Regions from separate parts of the Paenibacillus sp. 2TAB26 genome, predicted to be linked through region 1. Evidence: riboswitches for the same ligand, from Rfam matches in the RefSeq annotation. Region 1 holds a riboswitch; the other holds the start of a gene.
The links. Region 1 has a riboswitch for cyclic di-AMP ahead of AB4Z50_RS30550 (ubiquitin-like domain-containing protein). Riboswitches for the same ligand answer to the same signal wherever they lie in the genome.

Region 1 (3,520 bases):
AAAAGAAGAGGCAGTGCCTCTCCTTATGATGGCATATTTAATTGATTATTGCGATAAGATGATGGTAACCGCTCAATTAGCTTGCAGTTGGTTTATTCGGCCCCAGCACATATACGGTGATGCCTTTTTTCCTGCCGAATTTGTTCGCAATCTTTGTACTATCAAAGTATACGTCGATTTTGTTGCCTTTAACCGCACTTCCTTTATCCTCAGCGCGGCGGAAACCGATTCCTTCAATATAAACCCACCAACCGATGGGAATTACCTTCGGATCAACAGCTATCGTCCGACCCTCTTGCACACGAGTGCCTGATGATGTAATCCCGTATTCCGGATGGCTTTCATCTTTTCCTGTTGAAGAGAGGTCTGCAGAATAAGCAGTCAACGTGACATTTTTAAGTACTTTTCTCGCCTTAAACGTTACACCGCTCTTCGTAAGCGAAGTAAAGCTCGGGCTCTTGTTTGAGAGCACAGATACTTTAGGCTCTTCCTTCTTCGTTCCGATGGCGACAACCTGATTAACCGCAGCGGTTTCAACCACTTTGCTGACCATCTTCTTCGATATAAGAATACCGTCCTCGTACTGCTTCTCGATACTCTCTACGATCAGACCTTCCTTGCCGGGTTGAACAAGCTTCTGCTTGCCCGCTTCCAGCGTTGGATCGTTCTTCTTCACAATAGAGAATGGCATTGCACGCTCTGTCTCAGCTACCTTCTTATCTACGCGAACGACGGTTACAGTCAATTCGTTGTCCAAAACGGTATGAAGCGGAGGTATTACTTTATCTTGACCACGAACTGGAATATGTAATTCCTCGATCGCTGCCTGCACTGTTCTCTCTGTCGTATATACAGTAGAGGTCTTGCCATCAGCCTTCACAATTACCGGTATCGCATGAGTCACCTCTATACGATCTCCGTCCTTTATTGCCGCATTAAGCGGTATGGACACCTCATCATGTGGTCCAATTGCGATAGCTTGTTCATCCAGTAGGCGTTGCAGGACCCATTGCTTCGTTTCCACAATGGTTTCTTGTCCGTTCACTACTACGGAGACGCTTTTGACAGCCGTTCCGTACAACAACACCAAAAACATGAAAGTCATAGCGATTGAGATAGTAGCACTCAAAAGAATCAAACGCAAGTTTTCACGCTTCCATCGCAATGCGAAAGACATGCTGGATGATCGTTTCCCATGGGTGTCCTTAACCTGGAGTATTCCCACTTCATCGGTCCTCCTTCATAGCCCCGCCGCCAAGTGTTACGCATGATACAACTGACGCGACTATAGTATATTGGCGTGCGAGCACGCAATCCAGTACTGCTATCGATCCTCCCACCCCCATCTTTTATCCCTATGTCGACAAATTCCCGATTATTCGAAAATAAAAAGAAGCCGTCGACAGAGGATCTGTTTCGTGGCTTCCCGGTTAAATGATTCACTGGGATACAGAAAAATGGATGCACGAGGTTGATCACTCTCTATAACGCTTGCGAGGTTAGCTGACGGATTCGGACAAGAGAGTCGCCCTATTCGTTACACAATGCTCATGGCAATGGCTTCGAAATTCACCCCTGAAGAATTCAAAATACGGAATTAAAAACCGTACATGGTTCCCCCGCTCTCCGAATGGAGATTAAGCGTAAACTGGAAATCCAATACAAAATTTTATTGCTCTGAGATGAATCATACCTTCATACGAGGTCAATTGTAAAGATACGATAAAAGACGATTTAAGCGAAAAAGCAGGATAAAGCAGGAAAAAATAAGCGATTATCGCTATAAAAATTAGTTTTTACGCGATAAAGGTCTCTGTTTCTCATTATTTCTCTCGTTTTTAGACAATACCAAAACATCTTCGACCGTTTTCAGTCGTAATTACACCTATTTCTTCTACCGTTTTGCCCAATAATTCGGCTGCTGTCTCTGCAACTAAAGAGACGTAAGAGGACTCATTTCGCTTCCCTCTGAACGGGTGAGGAGTTAAATATGGAGCATCCGTTTCGATCAAAATTCGGTCGATCGGAACCTGCTTAAGCACCTCTTTTGGCACCCTTGCATTTTTGAAAGTAACAGGTCCTCCAAATGATATATAGAAGTTCATATCAAGACATTGTTTAGCCGTTTCCCAGCTGCCGGAGAAGCAATGCATGACACCGCCAACCTCTGCTGCATTCTCTTCCTGAAGAATACGAATAATGTCCTCATGAGCATCCCGATTATGAATGACAATTGGCTTGCGCACCTTACGAGCAAGACGAATTTGCTCACGAAAAACCCTTTGTTGTACCTCTTTTGGAGAAGTATCCCAGTGATAATCGAGTCCAATCTCACCAATGGCGACAACCTTCTCATGCGCGCATAGACGTTCAATCCATTCCAAATCCTCTGGAAGCATATCTATACTGTCAACTGGATGCCAACCAACTGCTGCGTATATAAAATCATATTTCTCTGCTAGCGCCATCGTTGTAGGGATCGTTTCACGGTTAAAACCAATATTGACAAGCATATGCACGCCTGCATCCTTCGCACGCTGGATGACCTCGTCGCGATCCTCATCAAATTTTTCCGAATCTAAATGAGTATGTGTATCAAAAAGTAATGTCATGTTGATGTTATGCTCCTTCAATCGAGTTTGAAAAGCTTACGAAGTGAATCCGGCAATCGATGAATATTTTGTTTGAGCGGCTCTTCTGGATAATAAAGATGATATTGTCCTTGATGCAGGCCAGTAATAGAACGAACAATGTCGGATTTAGAGGATATTTCGCTTATATCTTCCAAACCATCTAACAACAAAATCGGCGCTTTTTCTTTCTTTTCTCCTTCTTTTTTATCTGGTCGATATACGTCATATGGCAGGTCGAATGGATAATCGATTTCCATATGATAATCCGGATTCATTCCTATAGAAGAGAAACATTCGCTAATCTCATTTAGCAGCTCTTCATCCGGGTTTTCAAGCGTAATGTACTTATATAAATGCCTGTTCAGAAATCGTTCACATAGATCGCTTAAAATAGGATCATGCTCCTCCGCCCACTCTGCGAAAGCGGTCTGAACGAGCGCTTCATCCAGCTTCAGATAGTCGTGTACCGTCATCGTGTTCTGAAGCAAGCATTTCAGCTGCTTAGGCATCCACTGAAAAGAGTAGCCACCCACGTAAAGCTCCTGTGCTCTACGAAATATTTGACGTAGAATAATTTCCGAGCTTCTTGTAACCGGATGGAAGTAAATTTGCCAATACATTTGATAACGAGACATCAAATAATGTTCAACTGCGTGCATACCGCTCTCTTTAACTACAATTTGCCCTTTATAAGGACGCAATACGCGCAAAATGCGCTCTAAATCAAATGTTCCATAGTTAACACCTGTAAAATACGCGTCTCGGAGCAAATAATCCATCCGATCAGCATCCATTTGGCTTGAAATCAAACTAACAACAATCGGATTTGGATATTTTTTTTGTATGACTGCAGCGACCTGAGCAGGAAACTGCTCCGATACAGCACT
Region 2 (3,520 bases), on a different contig from region 1:
CAGGTTGATAAAGGCAGTGTTCAGAAATTTTTAGTGCAAGCACAAATCGATAATTTGAATATGGCGATTTCAGAGTTCAAAGTGACCATCGTTGATCCTAATGATAAGGAAACGACAATCGACAGCCGCAGCCAGGATGATGATGATTTTAAAGAGTTCGTCGAAAAAGACACCTTTTGGTTCAGCTCCAAGCTCGTTTCCTACGATTTCAAAAATGCCGGAAAATACAAGGTACAGTTTTGGATGCAGCAAAAAAACAACGATCCACAGCTCATTTCTGAAAAAATCGTTACTGCAAAATAAATCTTTTTTTCGATTGCCCAAAGGGGGCTGTTCTCATGAACAGCCCCCTTTGTCTATTTCTGCCGCTCTATCTGGAGCAGCAGCTAGGCTGTCTGAATCTACGCTTATTCACGAGTGATATAGATGAGATTTTTCTAATTTATGAGGAGCAAAATGGTGAAATACCGCCGTTTACGGCACTTTAAGCTAGTCCTTGCGATATAGCGCCTAAAGGACAAATCGGTATATTTTACACAACATCCACATAATTAATGAAATTGACTCCATGTATTTAGTTAGAAAGCACTACTATGGCGTGTTTATATTACAGAAAGAACGGTTTAACGAAGCAAATTGTCAAAAGGTTACATGAGAATTATTAGAAATTGCCACTAAAGGCAGGAGATCATTGAAAATAATCGAATATTTCTCAAAGCAATAAAAAAACTGCCTAATTCCCTATTGGGATACGGGGGAACCACTTTGGGTGAATTGATTCCGACGTTTGAGTTTTTTTCAAACGCCCGAGGAATCATAGGGAGCCTTCAACCGAACCCCACAGCTAACCTCGTCGGCATTGGAAGGAGTTTCACAATTGAAGAAGATTACCGCATTAATCCTGGGTCTCGTTCTCGTGCTCGCTTTTCAAGCGGGAAGCGCTTTCGCTGACTCAAAATTGAACGGAATTGTTAATGATCTTATTGGCACTCCGTACAAAAGCGGCGGAACGTCGTCGAAAGGTTTTGATTGCTCCGGCTTCACGAGCTATGTGTTCGAGAAAATGGGCATTGAGCTTTCACGTACTTCTGGTTCGCAAGCAAAAGAAGGTACAAAGGTCGCTAAGGCTGACCTCATTGCGGGAGATCTTGTGTTCTTCGACACAGTTGGCGGCAATAATAGCGCCATATCCCATGTTGGCATTTACATTGGAGATGGCAAGTTTGTACATTCATCCTCGAGCAGAGGCGTTGTAACTGACAAACTTAACTCCGAGTACTATGAGGGACGATATGTAACTGCTCGTCGTATCATGGATGCTGATTCATACCAAGCCAACGTTGACGTAAAATAGAGCAGCCTAATCCCTCTTCTTGAGGGTTGAACGGGTAGACTCATCTAGCAAAGCCGCAGTTTTTTGTCCTCTGACGACAAATGACTTGCGGCTTTGCTGTTTCATTCCAGCTGGAATGCGGCCGTTCAATGTTGCGCTTATGGAAGGAGCTATCACTGATGTATTTGTTTATTCACCGCAAGGATTTGCGTATTGCAGATTTGCGCGCTTTTGATTATTTGAAGAAAAAAGAGAAACAAGGCATTCATTTGCTAATCATAGATCCCGTTATTACAGGAGATGGCCGTTTAACTAGTCATAGCGGCCGAAATTTCATGGCGCAAGCCGCCTCGCTTCTGCACAGCTATTCTAATGCAGGGAAGGAGCTGCATGTGCTTTATGGTAATCCTGCTGCGATCACCGAAGCACTGCTGCATGCGCATCCTATTGATGAGGTTATTGTTCATACAGACTATACGCCTTACTCAAGGCAGCGAGATGAGCAGCTTGGGCTGACCACACGCAGCCTTGGCCGCCGATGGATGTCTATTGCCGATTCACCTCTTGCTGATCTAGATGCTTTCCCGGCATTTGCTCAAAAAGTGGAGCCATACAAGGTTTTCACACCCTTTTATCGCAAGTGGAGCAGCTTTATGCTGGAGTGCTATAGCCCAATGAGTGAAACGACGATTCATGAGCTTGCTACCTTAAGCGAAATCAATGCCAAGGTTGCGCAGTCTTTCGCTTTGCCTGAATCCATTTCGTGCGCCCTAGGCGGCACGAACGTACAAGGATCATCCAAAGGATTATCCAAGCTGGAACGGTTCGTACGAGAACGCCTTGCCTCTTATTCCGAGATCAGGGACGCTTATGCCGATGATCATACAAGCCAGCTCGCACGTTTCCTTAATACGGGCGCCATCTCCGCTCGCCAAGCCTACGAAATGACCCAAGGGCTTCCGGGGTCTGAATCATGGATACGGCAGCTGGCATGGCGTGATTTTTATTTATATCAAGCGATGTATCATGATGATTTCTTTCGTTACGAGCAGCTCGCTGATATGTCCAAGCTCTCAGATGCTCATCTAGAAGCATGGGCTGCAGCCGCCACTGGCATTCCAATCATTGATGCGGCCATGACGCAGCTCAATCGTACAGGTGAGCTGCCCAACCGCTTGCGAATGGTAACAGCCATGTTTTTAACTAAAAATCTGCTATGCCCCTTCACGCTTGGAGAACAATATTTCCGCCTTCACTTAAGCGATTATGACAACACGCTTAATCGCGGCGGCTGGCTGTGGTGCTCTTCACTCGGGTATGACGCAGCGCCTTACTTCCGCATCATGAATCCCGCAACTCAGTCGCAGACGCATGATCCTAGTGGCAGCTATATTAGGCGCTGGCTGCCTCATTTGAATCATCTGACAGACAAAGAGATTCATCAGCCGCAAAGCGGTGCCATCGTCGACTTGAAAGCATCACGCGCGCGCGCCATAGAGGTATACAAAACCATTCTTAAATAGCTGAAAGCATTTAGAATAACACGTTTAATAATAAATAAACCTCCACACCCGCTTTGAAACAGCGAATGTGGAGGTTTTTTTTATAATTTGCAGTCCATTTAAGCCTTGGATCTTACGCTGTGAACTTGTTTTCTTCCGAGCAGGAGCATCGCCGCTAGCAGAAGCAGCATCAGTATAACCAAGCTGCTTATATACCATAACGTTGACTCTACGTTGTACTGATCCATTATCCAGCCAGTCACTCGTGGAAAAATCGCTCCTCCAAGCCCGCCGAATGCTACCAGCAGACTCGTTGTCCTCTCCGTCATACCCGGAATGAGCTCATTGGCATAAACAAGAGCGATACCGAATATACCCGAGAAGAATAACCCGCTAAGTGCGACAAAGGCAAGCATCCAGCTAAGCTCACCCATAAACGCCATTAATACAAAAACGACCGAGGCGCCTGCTGTAGCAATCAGCAAGTATCGCGAATAACCCATGCGATCAGCCAGTACCCCAGCAAATAGACGCCCTAGCACCATCGTTCCCCAGAACAAGCTGAGCACCGCTGCCGCACTGGAATCTCCTACGCCTGAACGAACAATGAGAATAGAAGGCAGATAATTGGAGAAGCTCATTTCCATTCCTACATAAAGCATAAAAAATAAAGCCGATAACAAGA

Region 2: it holds a riboswitch for cyclic di-AMP, as region 1 does, so the genes downstream of both, AB4Z50_RS28920 (C40 family peptidase) here and AB4Z50_RS30550 (ubiquitin-like domain-containing protein) in region 1, are expected to answer to the same signal.

What each region holds. Positions count from the first base shown of each region.
Region 1 is NZ_JBFRGC010000035.1:63,709-67,228, forward strand. It holds gene AB4Z50_RS30550 (ubiquitin-like domain-containing protein) at 77-1,225, opposite strand; cyclic di-AMP (ydaO/yuaA leader) riboswitch at 1,474-1,654, opposite strand; gene AB4Z50_RS30555 (TatD family hydrolase) at 1,839-2,612, opposite strand; gene AB4Z50_RS30560 (HD domain-containing protein) at 2,630-3,520, opposite strand, start outside.
Region 2 is NZ_JBFRGC010000031.1:42,320-45,839, forward strand. It holds gene AB4Z50_RS28910 (hypothetical protein) at 1-303, shown strand, start outside; gene AB4Z50_RS28915 (hypothetical protein) at 339-488, shown strand; cyclic di-AMP (ydaO/yuaA leader) riboswitch at 721-874, shown strand; gene AB4Z50_RS28920 (C40 family peptidase) at 878-1,354, shown strand; gene AB4Z50_RS28925 (FAD-binding domain-containing protein) at 1,513-2,856, shown strand; gene AB4Z50_RS28930 (MFS transporter) at 2,955-3,520, opposite strand, start outside.